Regions from separate parts of the Bacillus sp. 11B20 genome, predicted to be linked through region 2. Evidence: a T-box and tRNA genes for the amino acid it is inferred to sense, from the RefSeq annotation. Region 2 holds a T-box; the other holds one or more tRNA genes.

Region 1 (11,021 bases), on a different contig from region 2:
TTTTTCCTCATTAAAGAAATTATCTTTGGCTATGTCATTCCATTCTATGGATTTAACCTGGATACTCCTCCCAAGTGCAAATTTGTTTTTAAATGCATTCTGATAATCATATGGAATATCATCAGTATTTAAAACTTCTAAAAAAAATTGAAATTGATTAAAATCAGTATTGCTTGCTCTAACTGGTTGTAAATTGGGATAGAATGATTTAAGTCTACTTTCAAGTGCTAAAACACCTACTAGGTATATATTTAACTCCATATAATTTCCACCTTACTAAATTGAGTAATCAAAAGTCTTTTATTTACCTTATTATAGCACTTAAGTTAACACCAAAAAACTAAATTACGGAGAACATGTTAAATATGTTTGATCTATTCAAAGAGCATCTTTTGATTTTGATACTAATTCTATCCAATTTTTTAAATCACTTTCAAATGTTTGAGAGTTTAGAAAAGTAATTTTCCCCATAAGTTAATCCTATATTAAAAAACCCGTCCCCTTAATATCTAATTAAGGGAACGGATTTACGGATTTTGCTTTAAATAGTTTCTATATTTTTTTATTTAAAAATAAAAGAGCTTTCCTACTCCACCGTCACACTCTTCGCAAGGTTACGTGGTTTATCCACATCACACCCGCGGTGAAGGGCTGCGTAGTAAGCGATTAGCTGTAATGGAACAACAGATGCAAGTGGTGCAAGTGCTGGGTGTACAGCTGGAAGGACGAAACGGTCGCCTTCGTCTTCTAGGCCTTTTAGTGAGATGACACATGGGTTTGCTCCGCGTGCGACGACTTCTTTGACGTTACCGCGAATGCTGAGGTTCACGTGCTCTTGTGTTGCAAGGGCAATGACCGGTGTGCCTTCTTCAATTAAAGCAATTGTGCCGTGTTTGAGTTCTCCGCCAGCAAAGCCTTCTGCTTGGATGTAAGAGATCTCTTTTAGCTTCAGTGAACCTTCAAGGCACACATAGTAGTCAAGTCCTCTTCCGATAAAGAATGCGTTACGTGTCACTGTGAAGAAGTCACGAGCGATTTGTTCCATTTCATCCTTTTGATCGACAAGGGCTTCCATTGCGTTTGCTACAATACCAAGCTCTTTGACAAGATCAAAGTCAAGAGATTGACCGTTTAATTCAGCTGCAACTGAAGCAAGAATTGCAAGTACAGCGATTTGTGCTGTGTAGGCTTTTGTTGAAGCCACTGCAATTTCTGGTCCTGCATGAAGAAGCAATGTAAAGTCCGCTTCACGAGAAAGCGTAGACCCTGGTACGTTTGTGATCGTTAATGCTTTATGACCAAGCTCTTTGACTTGAACAAGTACAGCACGGCTGTCCGCAGTCTCCCCAGATTGAGAAAGGAAGATGAACAACGGTTTTTTCGATAGAAGCGGCATGTTGTAAGAGAACTCACTCGCTACATGGACTTCTACAGGTACTTTTGCCCAGTCTTCAATATATTGTTTACCAACAAGTCCTGCATGGTAGCTCGTTCCACAAGCCACAATGTAAATGCGGTCTGCTTCTGCTACTGCGCTTGCGATATCGCCAGCGACTGAAAGCTTGCTGTTTTCATCTTGATATTCTTGGATGATTTTGCGCATAACAAGCGGCTGTTCATCCGTTTCTTTTAACATGTAGTGAGGATATGTGCCTTTCTCAATGTCGCTTGCATCAAGCTCAGCGATATAAGAAGGACGTGTCATGATATCACCGTCAAGGTTTTTAATAATAACCTCGTCTTTAGTAACAATGACCATTTCTTTATCCATTAATTCCGCATATTCGTTTGTTACTTGAAGCATCGCCATTGCGTCAGAAGCCACAACGTTGAAATCTTCGCCGAAACCAACCAATAATGGGCTTTTGTTTTTCGCCACATAGATTGTTTCTTTGTTTTCGTTATCGAAAAGGGCAATCGCGTAAGAGCCTTTTAGTTGAAGAAGCGTTTGACGGAAAGCTTCCTCTGTATCAAGACCTCTATTCACAAATTGTTCGATGACTTGAACAACAACCTCTGTATCTGTGTCGCTTTTTAGTGTGACGTCTTGTAAATATTCGCGTGTCAATTGTACATAGTTCTCGATGACACCGTTATGAACAAGCGTAAAACGGCCAGAAGCACTTTGATGCGGATGCGCATTTAGATGGCTTGGTACACCGTGAGTTGCCCAGCGTGTATGTCCGATTCCTGCTGAAGATGCTACGTTTGCATCCACGACTTCACGAAGCTCAGCGATACGTCCTTTTTCTTTGAACACATGCACGCCTTCTTCGTTTGCCACAGCGATACCTGCTGAATCATACCCGCGGTACTCAAGCTTCTCTAAACCTTTTAATAAGATTTCCTTCGCATCATTCTGACCAATATAACCCACGATTCCACACATAAATATTCTTCCTCCCGATCATGTGAAAGGGACAAAGAAAGCCTACTAAAATAGAAGGGACATTTCTTCGTCCCTCTCTACATGTTTATTTTGGGAGATCATGTGTATTCCCTTTGTACAAAGAGTCACCTCTTTGGTTTAAAGAAACACTTACGGCTGTGATCTCTTTTTTTGATCAGCCGGGAGGCATCCGCCGAAAATTCGATAACCTCCATCCTCGTCAACTAAGCATCTTTCGTCCGATCGCTTAGTTCGGGCGCTATAATTATAAGAGAGTTTCTGAACATCTACCCTGCCTTTCCTGATAGAATAAAAATCCAGTAACACAAGGATGATTGTACTATAAGGTCTGACCTCCGTCAATCACAATTTAGCAGGTGATTGCCTTCATTTGAGAAAGTGAGACCTCCATACACTATATGCGATGAGGCTTGTCACGTTCTACCTTTGATGTGCTCTCCTATGTATGAAGGCAGCTTCAAGTTGCCCTCACTTATATGATTCGTACAGATCCATCCAATTATGTCGTTTATTCGAAAAAAAAAAGCAAACCGCTGCTAGCGATTTGCTTTCATCTATTACTCAATACCCATTTCTTCTTTCACAACAGCCGTAATTCGAGCTACATATTCATCACACAGCTCTTTTGTTTTTGCCTCAGCCATAACACGTACAAGCGGTTCTGTTCCAGATGGACGAACAAGGATACGGCCGTCACCATTCATCTCTTTTTCGACCTCTTGGATCACTGCTTTTACTTTTTCATTTTCTTCTACTTTATATTTATCAGACACTTTCACATTCACTAAAAGCTGCGGGAACTTTTCCATTTCCGCTGCAAGCTCTGATAATGTTTTCCCTGTCGCTTTGAGCGTATTCACAAGCATGATCGCAGAAAGCATGCCATCACCTGTCGTATTATAATCAAGGAAAATCAAATGGCCTGATTGCTCACCGCCGACATTATAGCCATCATTTTTCATCGCTTCGACCACATAGCGGTCACCAACAGCAGTTTGAATGCTCTTAATGCCTTGCTTCTCAAGCGCTTTATAAAAACCAAGGTTGCTCATGACCGTTGACACGACGGTGTCATCCTTTAATCGGCCTTCATCCTTCAAATAACGTGCGCATATGTACATAATTTGATCGCCGTCTACGATATCACCTTTTTCATCGACTGCAATTAAACGGTCACCGTCACCATCAAACGCAAGACCAATATCTGCACCCTTCTCCTTCACAAATGCAGAAAGTGCCTCTGGATGAGTTGAGCCTACACCATCATTGATATTCAGTCCATTTGGTGATGTTCCCATTGTAGACACATCAGCATCTAAATCTGCAAATAAATGTGTCGCTAGAGAAGAGGTTGCACCGTGTGCACAGTCAAGCGCCACGTGAATACCTGTGAAATCCTCATCCGCTGTCTGCTTCAAGAATTGCAAGTATTTCTGACCGCCTTCAAAATAGTCATTGACCGTTCCAAGATCCGCTCCAACTGGGCGTGGTAATTGATCGACTGGCTGATCCATCAGCTGCTCAATTTCGCTTTCCTGTTCATCTGACAGCTTAAAGCCGTCACCGCCGAAGAATTTAATGCCGTTGTCTTGAACTGGATTGTGTGAAGCAGAAATCATGACACCCGCTTCAGCATCCATTGCCTTCGTTAAATAAGACACACCAGGTGTTGAGATCACACCTAGACGCATCACTTCAGCTCCAATTGAAAGTAAGCCTGCAACGAGCGCTCCTTCCAGCATATGACCGGATACACGTGTGTCTCGTCCAACGAGTACCTTTGGACGTTCTTTATCCTTTGTGAGCACATAGCCGCCAAATCTCCCAACTTTAAATGCGAGCTCTGGTGTTAATTCGCTATTTGCTACACCCCTTACACCATCAGTTCCAAAGTACTTGCCCATGTTTCAATCGCTCCTTTTTCCATTCAAGAGGACGCTTCGTCCTCTTTTTTATCTTCTTTGACCGGCTGTCTTTGACTTGATTCTTTCTTTGCTTTATCTTGTGTGGATTCTTCTTTACTCTTCTCACTCTGATCATCATCATCAGTTGATTGATCTTTTTGATCCTTTCGATCATTCGTCGACGCCGGCTGATCCTCTGTATCAGTAGAAGTGAGTTTCACTTTGACCTTTGATCTTGATAATGTCCATGTCACATTTTGAGGACCATTCACTTGAACTTTGACCTCATGGGTTCCTTCGTTCAAGTCCCCTGCATTGATATAGGCTTCAACATCTGAAGCCTTTAGTTTATCAATCGCACTCTTCGACCCCTTTGCTGTTAACGTGATCCGTCCAGAAGATGGGCTCACAAAATCAGATGTGAAATCCTTGCTCAAACCCACGACAGAAATCGGTACATTATCGATCTTTTTTTCTTCAGCTGTTGCAACCTTCACTTTGATCTTAACAGTTTCGGGTGATACCTTTTTCACACCATCTGGCAGCGGAATATCGGCATCAATCTCCGTATCATCTTTGATCTTACTTAGGTCCAGCTTGACGCCATCAATAAAATCAAGTGCATCCAGTGCCTTTTGAGAGCCGTACACTGTGACCTCACTCGGGCTTGTCTCAATGCTTGAAATGCTGATCCCTTCTGGCAAGCTGCCCGTCCGCTCAAGTTTAAACGGAACCTTTTTGCTCGGACTCGAGATTGGAACCGTAATATCCACCACGGACGGACTTACTTCGACTGGCAGCTCATTCCCGCTGCTATCATACACAGTGAGCTTCGCTTCTTTTTCAATTTGCTGATCGACATCCTCTAAATTCACAAAAGCTTTAATGACAGAAATTTTGTCGATGACGTCCTTTGATCCAGTAACTGTGACCTTTTTCGGATTCACAATGGGCTGTTCAGGTGAATAGCCGTCTTTGATTTTATTTTGATTATAAAATTCGGTTTCAACAGGAAATTCAGCTGTCGTTTTTTCTTGTATCGTCACAGTCGTCACAGATGGATTAATCGATAGTGTGAGTCCCTTCGATACATCTCTTGCCTTCAGCTCCACTTTATGTGTACCTGTCGATAAGTTCTGCATGTCTGCGTAAATTTCAAAATTCTTTGTTTGCCTTGCTGTTTTCACAGCACTTGTTGACCCTTTAATCGTGACATTGACTGTCTGCGGCACACCAGTGACAACGTATTTCTCGTCATCATAATACGCTTTAACAGGAATGTCAGTTAAAGTTGCTTCATCTGTCGTCGATGTTGGGAAAAAGGATTCACCGATTTTTTTCGGCGTGGGCGCTTGCGCTGAATTGACTGCACCATACAGCAATAAAGCGAAGACCAATGCAAGAAGCTTAACGGCCCAGCGATTATTCAAAATCTTATCCATTTTTCTTGCCCCTCCAATACCATTTGGTCGAGGAAGCATCTTTGCTGTTCTTACTAAATTCAGCAATCAGCATTTCTTCAAGCGCTTCTTCTGTCAATTCTCGGTGAAGATCACCATTCCTTGCGACAGAAATGCCGCCAGTTTCCTCAGAAACGATGACAGTTAAGCTGTCTGTCACTTCACTAATTCCGACTGCTGCCCTATGACGCGTCCCAAGCTCCTTAGAAATAAAAGGGCTTTCTGACAGCGGTAAATAGCAAGCTGCAGCTGCAATCTCATCCCGCTTCATAATGACAGCACCGTCATGAAGCGGTGTATTCGGAATGAAAATATTAATGAGCAGCTCTGAACTCACCTTTGCATTCAAAGGAATTCCTGTCTCTATGTAATCATTCATTCCGGTATCGCGCTCAATTGTCAGCAGCGCGCCGATTCTGCGTTTCGCCATATAGTTAATTGCTTTTGTAATTGCCTCGATCGTTTTCTGCTGCTGTTCCTCTACAGGTGTCCCGCTTCTTGAGAAGAAACGGCCGCGCCCAAGCTGCTCAAGCGCTCTCCTTAGCTCTGGCTGAAAAATAATAATGATCGCAAGGAATCCCCACGTAATCGCTTGATCCATCAGCCATTGAAGTGTGTTAAGACCGAGATACGCACTTCCCATCCTGACGAGAACAATGACCACAATTCCCTTTAAAAGCTGAACCGCTTTTGTTCCGCGGATGACCATCATTAATTTATATATCACATACCAAACAACGAGAATATCAACAGCATTACCGAGGTACTGCAAAAAAGGAATATCCCCTAAAGCCATTTCCTCGTCCTCCAGAATTTTCAGTTATTCTTCGTTTGATGCATTTTTTAATATAAAAAGAGCCTATGTATCAATACATAGCGTGGCTATTATACCACATTTTGTTTCAGCAAGGAAAATAGTTGCCATATCTGGCTGACTTGTTAGTATGCGTGAATCTCACAAATGTATAGAAAAAGAGCAGCCCCCCTTAGAGACTGCTCTTAAGCCGATTGAGTTACTTTTGCTCCTCTGGCCCAATGACCCGCATCACGTTTTGTGCTGTTGATTTCATTTTGTACCAGATCCAATCAAACACTTCATTAATTTCATTAATTTGACCAGTGACTTGTCCGGCAGAAGCAGTCAACTGTTCCCCATTGACGACGGTGACATTTCCATCAACCTTGCCTTCTACAATCAACTTGCCATTTTTGACAGTGACATCACCCTTTACGGTTTCCCCTTTAGGTACGGTCACTGTATCATTTTCAACGACGAGATTCGGCTGCTTTGACACACTGAAATTATGATCGGTATTCCAGCTCGTGAACAGACTACCTCCCATTAAAATGAGAAAGAGGGCAGCGGCTACCATCAGCGGGTGAGCTTTGATCCATCTTTGAACCGACACACGCTTTTTCTCCTTTGGAAGACCTGCCATCACCTTTGCAGTGAAATCAGATGGTGCTTCTATATGAGATGTACTCTGCACTAGCGCGATGGATTTCTCAATTTGTTGAAAATGAGTACGGCACTCCTCACACGATTGCAGATGGCTTTTTAATTCTTTTTCGTCTTGGGGCTCAATGTCCCCGTCTAAATACTGATGCATAAGCTGGACGATTCTATCCTGACAGCTCATCAAAATCACCTCACTCAAAGGTCTCTCAACTGTTTCCGGAGAGCCTCTCTACCCCTGTGTATTCTCGTTTTCACCGTACCAACTGGTATATTCAGAATCTCACTAATCTCTTTTAACGAGAGTTCATCAATATACTTTAATACGATGACCGAACGATATTTGTCGGGTAATCTTAGAATTTTTTGCTGAATGGTACTCGATAATTCAAGAGACACCACCTCATCCTCTGGCAAAATGCCATCAGCAGCAATTTGAGAATACATATTTAATCCTTCTGTTCCTGCCACCTCTGCATCTAAATAGTAATCCGGCTTTTTTTTGCGAATACGGTCGATGGTCAGGTTGGTTGCAATGCGGTACAGCCACGTGGAAAACTTACGATTCACATCAAAGCTTTCGATATTCACATAAGCACGAATAAACGCCTCCTGCGCAATATCCTCCGCTTCATGTGCATTCCCAAGCATACGGTAGCACAGCTGATAAATTTTGTCTTTATACAGGTCTACGATGTCTGCAAATGCGTTCTGGTCGCCTTTTTTCACTTGCTTAATTCTCTTTTTAATCATTGTGTCCATAGTATATTCAACCTCTGCCTTCACCGGTCTTTATGTATACGAACCTCTTTCCAAAAGGTTTCATTCTCCTCTAAAAAATAGTGTAACAAATTTTTGACAGTGTGTTACGCTTATCAACCGGTAAAAACCTTAACATATCCTTAAATTTTCCCAAAACAAAAAAGAACGGGAACAAGTCCCGCTCTACAATAGCTTTTCACCCATTAACGAACCAATTAATGCCACAGCAGCTTCTGCTGTTTTGTTTTTCTCATCTAAAACCGGATTTACTTCAACAAATTCAGCAGACGTTAAAATACCCGCCTCCTCTAAAAGCTCCATTGCAAGATGACTCTCCCGGTAACTAATGCCGCCTGCTACCGGAGTGCCTACACCAGGGCATTCTGCTGGGTCTAGCCCGTCTAAATCAAGCGACAGATGGACACCATCTGTTCTTTCCCTTAGATACGCAATAGCTTCCTCCATCACCCTTGTCATTCCTAAACGATCAATTTCATGCATCGTATAGACTTTAATGCCTTTCTCTCGAATCAATGCCCGCTCTCCTTCATCTAAGGATCGAGCACCAATTATAACGACATTTTCAGGCTTCAATTTAGGCGAATAACCGCCAATGTTTGTTAAATCAGCATGCCCAAAACCAAGACTGACAGCAAGCGGCATGCCATGAATATTTCCAGAAGGAGAGGTTTCCTCCGTATTTAAATCACCATGCGCATCGTACCAAATGACTCCTAAGTTTTCATAATGCTTGGCTACCCCAGCAAGTGTGCCAATCGCAATGCTGTGATCACCACCTAAAATGAGCGGAAACGAACCTGATTGCACAATACTGTCAACCTTCTCAGCAAGCAGCTGATTCGCACCAGCATTCTCCGTTAAATTTTTTAGCTTTTCACTTGTATATAAACCTTTCTCATCATCTCTTTGTTCAACTGGAATATCTCCTAGATCCTCCACATCAAATGAGAGCGTTTCCAATTTTTCTTTTACGCCTGCACAACGAATCGCACTCGGCCCCATATCGACGCCCCTTCTCGTTTGCCCCAAGTCCATCGGAACTCCAACAATCGTGACCTTCTTTTGCTCTCCCATATGTACATCCCCTTTCCGTTCATGCTTATATTTTACTTTCTTGATCCCTTCTGACTCAACTCAACAACATTTTGAATAGTTATACATTCTCTCTGCCAACATAAAAAAAGACACCTTTCTGAAAAAGGTGTCTTAACTGGGCTAGCTGGATTCGAACCAACGCATGACGGAGTCAAAGTCCGTTGCCTTACCGCTTGGCTATAGCCCAAAAATGGTGGAGGGGGACGGATTCGAACCGCCGAACCCGGAGGGAGCGGATTTACAGTCCGCCGCGTTTAGCCACTTCGCTACCCCTCCACATATGGAATTGATAAAGATAAAACAGTGCCGGCAAGAGGACTTGAACCCCCAACCTACTGATTACAAGTCAGTTGCTCTACCAGTTGAGCTACACCGGCATATGGTGGAGGATGACGGGCTCGAACCGCCGACCCTCTGCTTGTAAGGCAGATGCTCTCCCAGCTGAGCTAATCCTCCACATCATGGTGACCCGTACGGGATTCGAACCCGTGTTACCGCCGTGAAAGGGCGGTGTCTTAACCGCTTGACCAACGGGCCAGTTTGTCAAGTTTGTTGTTTCCGTGAAGCTGACAAAAGTTATTATATACAGGTTGTCCCCCTTTTGTAAAGGGGATTTTTATTTTTTTTATTTTCTAACTATTTACTCCCTATTTAATCAACATTTTAACTGAAATATAATTTCAATATTCAAATATAATATTGAAATTTCATATCATACTCAATATACTGAAAATGAAGAAATAAGGAGGTATGTCACATGCAGCCATCTCAACTGCGTTCTTTGACAACAGAATCAAGAAACCCCAACACAATGGGAATTTCTCAAGCAGATCCGCTTGAAATACTCCAGATGATTAATGAAGAAGATAGGAAGGTCGCTCAAGCAGTCAACCTTGTACTTCCCCATGTCAAAACAGCAAGTGACTTTGCCTATGAATCCATCTCAAATGGAGGCAGACTCGTTTATTTAGGCGCCGGAACGAGCGGCAGAATTGGCGTAATGGATGCTGTCGAATGTCCCCCAACCTATAGCGTCTCACCTGATGTCATTGTAGGCATCATGGCAGGCGGAGACTCAGCTTTTTCTCAAGCTGCCGAAGATGTGGAAGACAGTGAAGAAGCCGGCAAACAGGATTTAATACACATCAATCTCACATCAAAAGATACAGTCGTCGGAATTGCCGCAAGCGGCAGGACACCTTATATCATCGGCGCTTTAAACTATGCAAAGTCAATTGGAGCTAAAACAGTCGCACTTAGCTGCAATAAACAAGCAGAAATTAGCGAGCTTGCAGATTGCGCCATTGAGGTCATTGTAGGACCAGAAGCCATCACTGGGTCAACAAGAATGAAAGCCGCATCCGCTCATAAAATGATTTTAAATATGCTTTCCACCTCAGTCATGATCAGACAAGGCAAAGTATATGAAAACCTGATGGTTGATGTAAAAGTCAGCAATCATAAATTAAAAGAACGCGCCATCACCATCATTCAACATGTGACAAATGCTTCCTACGAACAAGCCGTAAAGACTCTTGAAGCAGCAGACTTAGAAGTCAAAACTGCCATCGTCATGCTCCAAACAAACACAGACAAGAAAACAGCCAAAGATTTACTGAGCAAAACGAATGGCCACATCGACAAAGCGATCTCACGTTATCAATCCTAAAGGAGGCAGAGCTCATGTCAGCAGGTGGACTTACCCTACTACACACAATCAAATCAAAGCTCCCCCAATCTGAAAAAATCATTGCAGACTATATCCTTGCCCATCCTGACAAAGTCATTAAAAGTACAGTACATGAAATCAGTCAGGCAGCCGGCGCAAGCAGCTCTGCAGTCATCCGACTTTGTAAATCTCTCGGGCTGGATGGCTATCAAGATTTAAAAATGCGGATCGCTGGAGACTTGAT
Region 2 (11,021 bases):
CTTTATGGACTGAATTCTCATAAGCTTGTACCGATCAAGGAATGTATCGTGCAGCATCCAAAAACGAACAAAACAACGGGTGTTGTTCGCAAAATTTTAGAGAAGCTCGGCGTATCTGTTTACAATGAACGGACAAGAAAAGGCGACGTGCGTTCGATTGTCGTGCGTGTCGGCTTTGAAACAGGGGAAGTACAGGTCGTTCTTGTCACATCAAAACCTGAATTTCCAAAGAAAAAAGAAATTGCCGAAGCCATTCAAAAACGTCTGCCTGAAGTGACGTCCATTATGCATAATATCAATGGCGAAAAAACATCAGTCATCTTCGGCCATAAAACATCTCACCTAGCTGGCAATATGGTCATCCAAGAATTTTTAGGAGACGTCTCTTTCGAACTAAGTGCACGTGCTTTCTTCCAATTGAATCCGAAGCAGACGCTAAAGCTTTATGATGAAGCGAAAAAAGCGGCCAAACTGACTGGCAAAGAAAAGGTTGTCGATGCGTATTGCGGCGTTGGAACCATTGGGATGTGGCTCTCAGATGGCGCAAAAGAAGTAAGAGGAATGGATGTTATCAAAGAATCAATTGATGATGCTAAGAAAAATGCCAAAAAACACGGCATGAAAAACGCGACCTATGTGACAGGAACAGCTGAACATTGGCTGCCAAAATGGGTCAAAGAAGGCTTCCGTCCTGACGTCATCGTCGTCGACCCGCCAAGAACAGGCTGCGAGCGCACCTTCTTAGACACCGTCAAACAAGTCAAACCAAAACGCTTTGTCTACGTCTCTTGCAACCCATCCACACTAGCAAAAGACCTTGAATACATGTCAAAAGACTACAAAATCGAATACATGCAGCCAGTTGATATGTTCCCGCATACGGCGCATGTGGAGTGTGTAGTGTCTTTAGCCCTTAAATAATAAGGGTTAAAGAGCCACAAACCTTCATATGACCACATTTTGACCACTTAGCCTTCTAATTTTATGTAATCGCCAAATTTTTTTGCTGTTCTAACTTTAATTTTTGGTGTTACGTGAGCATAAATATCACCAGTCATTTTAATAGATGAATGGCCTAGCCGCATCCTGATAAGGGCGCGAAAAACAATGGGATTAACGGCTATTATGGATCAAAAACAGCGGATGCAGTAAAACGGTTCATGAAATAAGTCACCCCCTAATCATGAAGGTTAGGGGGGTATTTGTGTTTATTAGATACAAAATGTTCATCAGCAAAATTGTTATATTTTCTCGGTATATCGCAAAACAAGAAACAAAAGTAATGTTCCATCTAGCAAGTATCATGCTTCTTATTGCTTATTTTTACATAAATGTTGGAAAATGAATATGCTATCTGCGATAATAAGTCTAAATTGTGCTGAATAGAAGAGGAGGGAATTGATGAATCACTTTAAAGTTACGATATTGAGCCTTACCTTATTAATGGGGATCACAGCTACAGTACATATAAATTCCTCGGATTTTCAAACTGCAGAAAACGGATACTTTGGGTGATTTTTAAAAAAAGTAGACTCTCTACAAGTCTACTTTATTTATTTTCTAATGTGAGGTGAACTATAATGAATGGTATAGATATATTAGAAGACGTATCAAAAATTGGTCAATTAATTCTTTTGTTCTCTGGTTATGCTCTTCATTGGCGATTGTCTAAATTAAAGAAGGAACGTCCTCTTACAAAGTACGAAAGTTTTCTTAAATTTTTTGTAATGCTTGGTATACTTACTTGGGCGCTATCATTCTTCCTTTTATTTATGTGGGGTTAACGTGTCGCAAAATGTCGATATTTGCAAGAAAACTTTAACTCTCTCTTAAAAACCTTTATTTTACATAAAAGTATGATAAAGTAAATTTTGGTTAAAAAAAGGGGGAGTTAATATGAAAAGATTGATATTTTTAATGTTAGCATTAGTTCTAGCTGTGACTGCCTTTGCTCCAGCTGCTTCTGCAAAGACGCAAAGCACAAAGGGATTAGAAGGTTTGACAGAAGAGCAAATTGAGACGTCTTTAAAAGAAATTGAATACATCTTCACAAAGATTATCATTTCTGAAAAAGAAAAAGGCTTCGTCATTAATGAGGAAGAGCTTGCAAAATCGCCTTATTCGGATGAAGTGAAAGATGGAATGGTCGCTTTTGCAAAATTAATGAATCAAGAAATTGTCACTCAAAGCAACACTGTTACGAGATGTATTGAAGATGCAGCTGGTATCGCTAGAGGTACTTTAAAGAATGTACAAAAATCAATAGACAGGGGAGATTGGTTGGCGGTAGCAGGCGCTATTGGTCTTGCGGGTGCAGCTGTTCATCCTACCGTTGTGTTCATATTCATGCTAACTTGTGGTGCGCCAGTAGCCAAAATTGCTCCTGCTCATGAATAATGTACAAGCACATAAAAACACCCTGACTAATGTTAGGGTGTTTTTACATTCAAAATATCTGCAAACCGTATAAAGTTTGTGTCGCCACGATCATCCTTAACCCTGAATTCTTTTCTTAGATGATCCACATACCCGACTTTCCCAGTGATCTCACGAACAAACCCATTATCAAATAGATCGAAATTCAGAGCCAAGTCTTCGCTCATAGCAGTCGCTATTGTATATTCAAACTCTTCCAATTGTTCCGGGCTTAAAACTAGTCGCTCAATTTTTTTTGCAAGATGCAGTTGTCTTAATGCCTCATTATGTTCTGGCAAGATGAATTTCATCTTCCACCTATTTCGATCTTTTCTTCGTTCTACATTTCATCCACCTCACTTGAGATTATAAGCGAATATTTGTTCGGTATCTAAATGTGGTGTATAATTAGAGTATACGGTTTACCCGCGGAAACGGGGTTTTAAAAAATTCGTATATATTTCAATGATTAACTTCTTCTTATATTACTCACACCCGGCCGTCCTTATGGATAGCTTTTTTTGACCACCGACCACATAATTGACCACATTTGATCTAAAGGTTTGAGAACGTATATTCTTTTTCGTGATTATTAAGATTTTAGTTTATACTGGTTGTGAAGGTCGAAAAAAGTTGACGAGCTAGATGATTTATACGCCGCATGTTGAGTGTGTGGTGTCTTTAGCCCTTTTGATTACTTAACCTTCTGATTCCATGTAATCAATCGCTGAACTTTTTTACTGTTCTAACTTTCATTTTCGGAGTTAAATGAGCGAAAATATCACTAGACCAAGCTTTTGACAATTGGCGCGAGAGTAAAAGCATCTAAATGAATAAAAAACTAACAATCTATTTTATTTTTTTCTAAGCTCCCATTTCGTATTTCCTCCTTATCTTGCACCTAGTCCTCTATAATGAGACACCCATCATGAGTTCTCGATTCTCAAACAAATTTTTTTATTGTTTCACTCAAATATCAGCTGAATGAATATAAAATAAATGTTAAAAACAAGGTCTTCGGCAAGGTCCTCTTTAAATATAATTTTAAGTATTTTTAAAGGGAGTGATTAAATATGAGACTAAAAGAACATGAAATATAACAACTTTATATATTCGTAAGAGGCCCACCAATTATTTAATCATTAAAACTGCAAAATGATAATTGGAGGGATTATGATGAATGACAAACAGTTTTCTTCATTTATAAAACAAGCAGATGCACCTTTTGTTGGGTGGGATTTCTCATTCATATCTGAAACGGGAAGAATGAAAAGTGAGTTGCTTTCATGGTCATATGGTAGTATAGCTACTTCTCTTGTTCAAAGTGCAAAATCAATGCTGGACATGGGAACAGGTGGTGGAGAGTTTTTATCAAAATTAAGACCTTTTCCAACATCAGTTTATGCTACAGAAGGTTACTTACCTAATGTACCTGTCGCAAAAGAACGATTAACCCCTTTAGGAGTTAAGGTAGTTCAAATTTCTAATGATGAAAATTTGCCGTTTGAGACTGGAAAATTTAATCTTATCATCAATCAACATGAGTCATTTTCATCTCAAGAGGTGAGAAGAATTATCTCGAAAGAAGGTATTTTTCTAACTCAACAAGTCGGTGGACTCGATTGCATAGAGATTAATGAGAATCTAAGGGTACCAATAAATGAAGAATTTATTGATTGGAACTTAAAGCTAGCTTTAAAAGAGATACAGGAGAATCATTTTGAGGTGTTGAAAAGTGCTGAAGAGTTCCCCATTCTAAGATTTTATGATATCGGAGCATTGGTGTATTATCTAAAAGCAATTCCTTGGCAAGTGCCAGGTTTTGAAATAAGTAATTTCAAGGATGAATTATACACCATTCATAAAACCATTGAACAAAAGGGTTATTTTGACGCAAAACAACACCGATTTATGATTTTAGCTAAAGCAATTTAGTTGGAAATGGAGCCTTCGATCTATTTGAAGGCTCCAGCTTAATTCTGAACTAATGTCACTCCTGTATGCACGATACATGGCCTGAAAATGTTTCCTTTTATTATTGTCGGGCTTGAAAGCATTCTAAAAAAATAGAGGAGGATAACCATGAAACAATTCGAGATTCTAACAAAATACATACCGATGCTTCACGAGGACCATATCGGAGAATGGGTGATCGACCAGGAAAATGATGGAACAGCTGAACGCCCAATCCAGATGCCCTTTGTGAATTATTCCGAAACGGTCCAACGCTTTATTGAAGATGTCTATACCTTTGCAGAACAGCATCAAGAAATGGAACTTACCCACTATAGAGAAATCCTCAAAGAAATTGGCATTGAATGGGGAACGAACGATATGGTGCATGTGGACATTTCAAATTTAAATGCGCAGTGTGTACTTGCTCTCATCATGGGGGCTTTGAGAGCTGAGCGATTTAGTGAAGGAGCCATATTCAATTTCTTTAAAAGTGGAAACATGTTGAAGTGTCTTGAAAGATTGGATTGTTTGGAGTAAGAGCGGTTTATTTCAATTATTGGAGTGATCATATGAAAAATAAAACAGATGCAGCCGATACTTTTCCTCCTATGAAAATAGAAGAAATTGATCAAATTTTATTATATGATCTTGATGCAATAAAAATTGAAAAAGAAGATGAGCGTATAAAATTCATTTTACAAGATCCCTATTGTCCTGATAAAAGTCATATTCACAGTGTGTATGTCATTTATAAGAAGTCTATACTCAATTTACTTGAAGGTAGGATTCGTTCTATTCATAGTCATGAATTCATGAGTGCTAAGAAAAAAGATCGAACGATTTCTAAAGAAGATATAGAGTATGTATTAGAGATGGCTACAGTTGTGGTTCTTGCAAGTGAAAATAATGGAGTATTGACGAATTATTTTTATAGTGGAGACGGAGAAAGGTTAGATCGTATTTTTAATATATGCTTAGGTTATTCAACAGACTTACAAAAAGAGAATAAAGTAAGTTTGGAATGATTTATGAATGATATGAAGATTGTTGAGCAGATGGGATTGTTAGAAAAAATTTTAGGATAATGGGAAAAGCCTAGATTTTAGAGAAATCTAGGCTTTTTGCGCTTTTGAAAAATTTATTCAACTTCATCAAATGATTATGCAAATGAAAAACTTCTATTGACTTTCCCCTTAACTGAAAGGTTTATACTTTGATCAGATCAACAAAACGGAGGAGATCAGGATGTTCAAGATTGGTGATTTTTCTATGTTAAGTAAAGTCCCTGTCAAAACCTTAAGGTATTATGACCAAATCGATTTATTAAAGCCTAAACAGATCGATCAAGATTCTGGATACCGGTATTACTCAGCTGAGCAGCTGCTTGAGGTCAATCGGATTTTTCTATACAAGGAATTAGGTTTTACGTTAAAGCAAATGAGTCAGCTTCTTCGTGAAGATATTTCTGTCGACCAGATTCAGGGCATGTTTCTCTTGAAAGAGAGTGAGATTCAGCAATTGATCGAGAGAGAACAGCAGAAATTAGCGCGTATTAAGGAGCGGATGCACCTCATCAAACGAGAGGGGTGTGTTGAAAAAGAGCAGGAGGTCATCATCAAATCGGTTGAAAGCAAACACATCATGTCTTTTCAAGTCAACGGAACTGTTGACGAAATCCCATCATTCTTTGAAACGTTTCATCATTTGTTACAAAAACATCCGCAAGAATTGAACTCTGAGCCACAAATCGTGCTGTGGAGGGAATCACTTGCTAAAGAAAGTGAGTTCGAATTTCAGGTTGGGTATTCCGCTAAAGCGTTAAGGGGCTCTCTGCCTCAGGGAATTACGATGCGCACGTTACCAGCTGAAGAAACCATGGCGACGCTCCTATTTCATTCAGATTCTCCATTTGCACAATCTGCTTGTGTTGACCTGGCGACATGGATCGAAAATAACGGATACCGCGTGAAAGAAGATCAGCCTGGCAGAGAGATTTATTACCCATTGTCTGAAAATGAAGAAGGAAGACTCATTGAAATACAAATTCCTATAAAAAATGAAGTGTAAACATTGCCCAAAGGAGAAACTTCACGATGAAAAATAAAGCCGTTGTTTATTTACTTGCTTTAGCAGCCTTCTTAATCGGAACAATCGAATATATCATTACAGGGATTATTCAAATGGTCGCAGATGATTTACAGGTCACGACATCAGCTGCTGGTTTATTGGTCACATCCTTAGCGCTCTCAGCAGCAATCGGCGCACCGATTGTCATTGCACTAACCATCAATATCGACCGCAGAAAAATATTATCATGGATGCTGATCATTTTTACTTTAAGTAATATCCTCACAAGTGTCAGCCATTCGTTTGAAATGGTGCTGATGACAAGGATTTTACAAGGAATTAGTGGAGGGACGGCCATTGTGGTGGCAATGGCTGTGGCTACTCGTCTTGTCGAGCGAGAAAAAAGAGGAACAGCCATTGGCATCATTTTAATGGGATTAAGCAGTTCCTTGGTTTTAGGTGTGCCAATCGGGACATTTCTAAGCAGCATGATTGGATGGAAAGCATTATTTGCAGCCATTGGATTGATCACGCTCATTCCGCTGATTGTTGTATATAGGCGCATCCCTTCTATGAAAGAACAAGAACCGGTGACGCTAGGTATGCAGTTATCAATTTTAAAAGATAAGAGAATTTTGCTGGCAGTGGCAGTGACGCTATTCTATGTTGGGGGATATTCCACTTTATTTACCTATTTAACGCCCTTCCTGCAAGAATCAGCAAACCTTAGCATTACAGAAATCAGTGGCATTTTATTACTAGCGGGAATATGCAGCTTTTTGGGCTCCAGTCTTGGAGGGGTAGCAGCAGATAAAAAAGGCCCAACATTCACGATTTTCTCCGGAATTATTCTACAAATCATCATGCTTATGCTGCTAGCATTTGTGACAGGGAACCTCGTGGTCATGGTGGCGGTGATCATGATATGGATGATTGCAACATGGAGCACATCGCCAGCTCAGCAGCTATATCTTGTCACACTTGTACCGAAATCTCCTGATATCGCATTAAGTGTCAATACATCATTTATTCAATTCGGATTTGCTTTAGGCTCTGGTTTAGGAGGTCTTGTACTAAGCAGGACATCTATATTGAACCTAAGCTGGATCAGCGCTGGAACGGTTCTTCTCGCTTTACTCATGACCATTCTGATGGTGGCGTTTGATCGAATCTCTCAGCAGAAGAGTTTGAAGGTGATGGAGCAAGTAAGGTAACATGAACGATTTCACTAGTGAACATACAAATTTAGTTTTGTATTGTGGGAACTACTTATTTAGGGTAGTTCCTTTGCCCATTTCCTGGGCTTTTTTTATAAAAATTTTTATCTCTTCACTTCTGCTTTATTACTTCTGTAAATACCTGATCATCTCATTGTCATACTTTTGAATGAAATTGACTCAATAGAATTGACGCAAGAACCATGAATAGGTGAAGATGAAATAAACTGTAAGATAAAGGGAGACGGATGATGATACATATCATATTTGGGGCGGCAGCTGCCGGTAGTTTAAAACAAGCAATACGTGAAATGAAGCAAAAACAAATAGATGATGTCATCGCTTTTGATGATATTTATTCAATTGGGCCACTTCTACATTTACACGAACATGAAGGACAAGCGAACCGTATAGAGTGGCTGCGTAACGTGATGTCAAATGAATTTGGCTATTTTGATGACATGGTCAACGATCAGCATAGAATGCTTCAGCAAATAAAAGAAATAAAAGCTGGCAGTCGTATACTCATCTGGACAGGCAGTAATGCACATGAGCAAATTGGCTTGCGATATGCCGTCTATTTATTAAAAGAGAAAAGGGTTGAATTGTCTGTAATCAATATAACGACAGCATTTGATCAGCTGTTCAATACGAATACAAGAAGAATGATCCTTCGACATTCCGGAGAAATCGCATCTGAAAAATTTAAAATTTTGTATGAGAGTAAATCGCATATTCACCCAGTGACAAAAGAAGAGAGAGAAAGATTACAAAACGAATGGGTTTCACTTGCTAAAGAAAATCATACGCTGCGGATATGGCAAAAAGGACAAGTGATCATCGTACCAGAAGATGAATTTGATGCTTATTTAGTGAAAATGGCTAAGCGGCTTCATCAGTCCGCGCCAGAAGAGGAGTATATCGTCACTCCACGCTTAATAGGAGAAGTCATTGGTCATTTAGATCAGTATATCGGTGATGATTTTATTGAATATCGATTGAAGACATTAATTGATCAAGGGATGTTTGACATGAAAGGAAAACGAACTTCCATGCGTTATTACTCGATTAAACTGACAGAGTTCGGTCAGCACTTCAAAAAATGGGTGTGCTGCCGAGAGTTTGAGGATCATCCTTTTGTGAAAATTGAAGGAGATTACGGTAGTGAACCTTTTCATTGCGGGCATTGTCAATGTCATTTAGAAAGAGATGATGTACCAATGAGTGATACTCTTTTCTCAAAGTTATGGAATTGGAATATACAGTATGGCCGCTGGTTTGACGAAGAAACCGATGATTTGCAGCCAAATGGCGTAGACATGGAAAGAAAGTTCAATCAAGAAGGAGAGCGAATCACTGAAGAAGTGAAACGAGCCTTATCTCCTGCGTTTGAAATTGAATACAGCCCAAGTGAATACACACAATATTACATTTAAAGAATGAATTTCGTTATCACTGCACAAAATAATCCTTTACATCATCCATCATCATCATGTAAGATATGGAGAAATTAAAAGCGAAGAAAAGGACATGAGCCATTTTTACTGGTTATCAGAGAGGGAAGTCACGCTGAAATCTTCCTAACACAGAAAAGTTGTCTTACCACCTTTGAGCTGTATTGGGGAAATTACAGTATCCAATATCGTCTACGCCACGTTACGGCACCAGAGCCATAAAGCGAATACGCATTATGGGAATTTGGGTGGAACCACGGATCACACATTCGTCCCTCTATGAGGGATGGGTGTGTTTTTTTGTACACTCATATAGGATCATTGCTTTGAAAAGGACATGAGCAGCTTTTATCGGTTACCAGAGAGGGAAGTCACGCTGAAATCTTCCTAACGCAGAAAAGCTGTCTTACCACCTTTGAGCTGTATTGGGGAAAATTGCAGTATCCAATACCGTCAATGCCGCGTTACGGCACCAGAGCCATAAAGCGAATACGCGTTATGGGAATTTGGGTGGAACCACGGATTACACATTCGTCCCTCTATGAGGGATGGGTGTGTTTTTTTTATTTCAAAAAATAGGAAAGGTGTGTCAGTTATGAGAGAAAACATGGTGAAGATTCAATTTCCAGATGGAAAGATAAAGGAGTTTCCCGCAGGTACGACTGTTGCAGATGTTGCCTCCCATATTAGTCCGAGCTTAAGAAAAAAAGCAGTGGCGGGAAAGGTCAATGATCAAATGGTTGATTTAAGTGAAAAGCTAAACAGCGATGCTGGGCTGTCTATTGTCACACTTGATTCAAAAGAAGGGGTTGAAGTGCTGCGCCATACATCAGCACACGTATTAGCCCAGGCTGTGAAAAGGTTATATGACAATGTCACACTGGGGATCGGACCTGTCATTGAAAATGGATTTTACTATGATATGAAGCTCGATCAAACATTAAGCGTAGAGGATTTGGAAGAAATTGAAAAAGAGATGAAAAACATCATAAATGAGAATCATCCCATCCAAAGAAAAGAGGTCTCTTACAAAGAAGCAGAAGCGCTGTTTGCACATGATCCATATAAGCTGGATATTTTAAAAGGGTTACCCTCTCAAGAAGCCATCACAGTTTATCAGCAAGGAGAATTTGTAGATTTATGCCGCGGGCCGCATGTACCTTCTACAGGGTACTTAAAGTCATTTAAACTAACACGTGTTGCAGGGGCTTATTGGCGGGGAGATAGCAATCAGGATGTCTTGCAGCGAGTGTATGGTGTAGCGTTTCAGCATCCAAATCATCTAGCTGATTATCTTCATTTCATGGAAGAAGCAAATAAACGTGATCACCGGAAATTAGGGAAACAGTTATCCCTCTTTATGTTTTCAGAAGAAGCGCCAGGCATGCCGTTTTATTTACCAAAAGGTCAGATTGTCAGAAATGAATTAATGGCCTTTTCAAGAGAAGTGCGAGGAAAAGCGCAATACGAAGAAGTGAGTACACCGTTTATGATGAACCAAGAGCTTTGGGAAAAGTCAGGGCACTGGGATCATTATCATGAAAATATGTATTTCTCAGAAGTAGACCATACAAGCTTTGCTTTAAAACCGATGAACTGTCCAGGGCATATGCTCATGTTCAAAAACAGCTTATATTCATACAGAGACCTTCCAATCAGAATGGCTGAGTTTGGTCAGGTGCATCGTCATGAATTTAGCGGAGCGTTAAATGGATTGTTCAGGGTCAGGACATTTTGCCAAGATGATGCTCACATTTTTTTAAGAGAAGATCAAATCGAAGCTGAAATCAAACGGATTTTCCAATTAGTTGATCATGTGTATCGGACATTTGGGTTTGAGTATTCAGTCGAGCTATCCACTCGTCCAGAAAAAGCCTTAGGGGATGATGCTATTTGGGAAATATCCGAAACA

What was found. The T-box of region 2 lies ahead of thrS (threonine--tRNA ligase). A T-box ahead of a tRNA ligase gene usually reads a tRNA of that ligase, here a tRNA-Thr.
Region 1: it has a tRNA-Thr gene. The T-box ahead of thrS (threonine--tRNA ligase) is inferred to sense a tRNA for this amino acid. The anticodon was not compared.

Annotation. Positions count from the first base shown of each region.
Region 1 is NZ_JBLZWZ010000005.1:9,760-20,780, reverse strand. Features, by position in the region: gene ACN6NB_RS00945 (McrB family protein) at 1-261, opposite strand, end outside; gene glmS (glutamine--fructose-6-phosphate transaminase (isomerizing)) at 587-2,389, opposite strand; gene glmM (phosphoglucosamine mutase) at 2,968-4,314, opposite strand; gene ACN6NB_RS00930 (CdaR family protein) at 4,338-5,756, opposite strand; gene cdaA (diadenylate cyclase CdaA) at 5,749-6,570, opposite strand; gene rsiW (anti-sigma-W factor RsiW) at 6,788-7,414, opposite strand; gene sigW (RNA polymerase sigma factor SigW) at 7,429-7,992, opposite strand; gene rocF (arginase) at 8,176-9,087, opposite strand; tRNA gene ACN6NB_RS00905 (tRNA-Gln) at 9,224-9,295, opposite strand; tRNA gene ACN6NB_RS00900 (tRNA-Tyr) at 9,300-9,384, opposite strand; tRNA gene ACN6NB_RS00895 (tRNA-Thr) at 9,413-9,485, opposite strand; tRNA gene ACN6NB_RS00890 (tRNA-Val) at 9,489-9,564, opposite strand; tRNA gene ACN6NB_RS00885 (tRNA-Glu) at 9,571-9,645, opposite strand; gene murQ (N-acetylmuramic acid 6-phosphate etherase) at 9,866-10,777, shown strand; gene ACN6NB_RS00875 (MurR/RpiR family transcriptional regulator) at 10,792-11,021, shown strand, end outside.
Region 2 is NZ_JBLZWZ010000006.1:200,912-211,932, forward strand. Features, by position in the region: gene rlmD (23S rRNA (uracil(1939)-C(5))-methyltransferase RlmD) at 1-921, shown strand, start outside; partial or broken gene ACN6NB_RS03735 (peptidoglycan-binding domain-containing protein) at 1,083-1,160, shown strand; gene ACN6NB_RS03740 (hypothetical protein) at 1,897-2,397, shown strand; gene ACN6NB_RS03745 (YolD-like family protein) at 2,430-2,714, opposite strand; gene ACN6NB_RS03750 (methyltransferase domain-containing protein) at 3,589-4,350, shown strand; gene ACN6NB_RS03755 (DUF6508 domain-containing protein) at 4,498-4,908, shown strand; gene ACN6NB_RS03760 (hypothetical protein) at 4,941-5,396, shown strand; gene ACN6NB_RS03765 (MerR family transcriptional regulator) at 5,617-6,438, shown strand; gene ACN6NB_RS03770 (MFS transporter) at 6,465-7,652, shown strand; gene ACN6NB_RS03775 (DUF1835 domain-containing protein) at 7,907-9,091, shown strand; T-box leader at 9,166-9,389, shown strand; T-box leader at 9,427-9,651, shown strand; gene thrS (threonine--tRNA ligase) at 9,705-11,021, shown strand, end outside.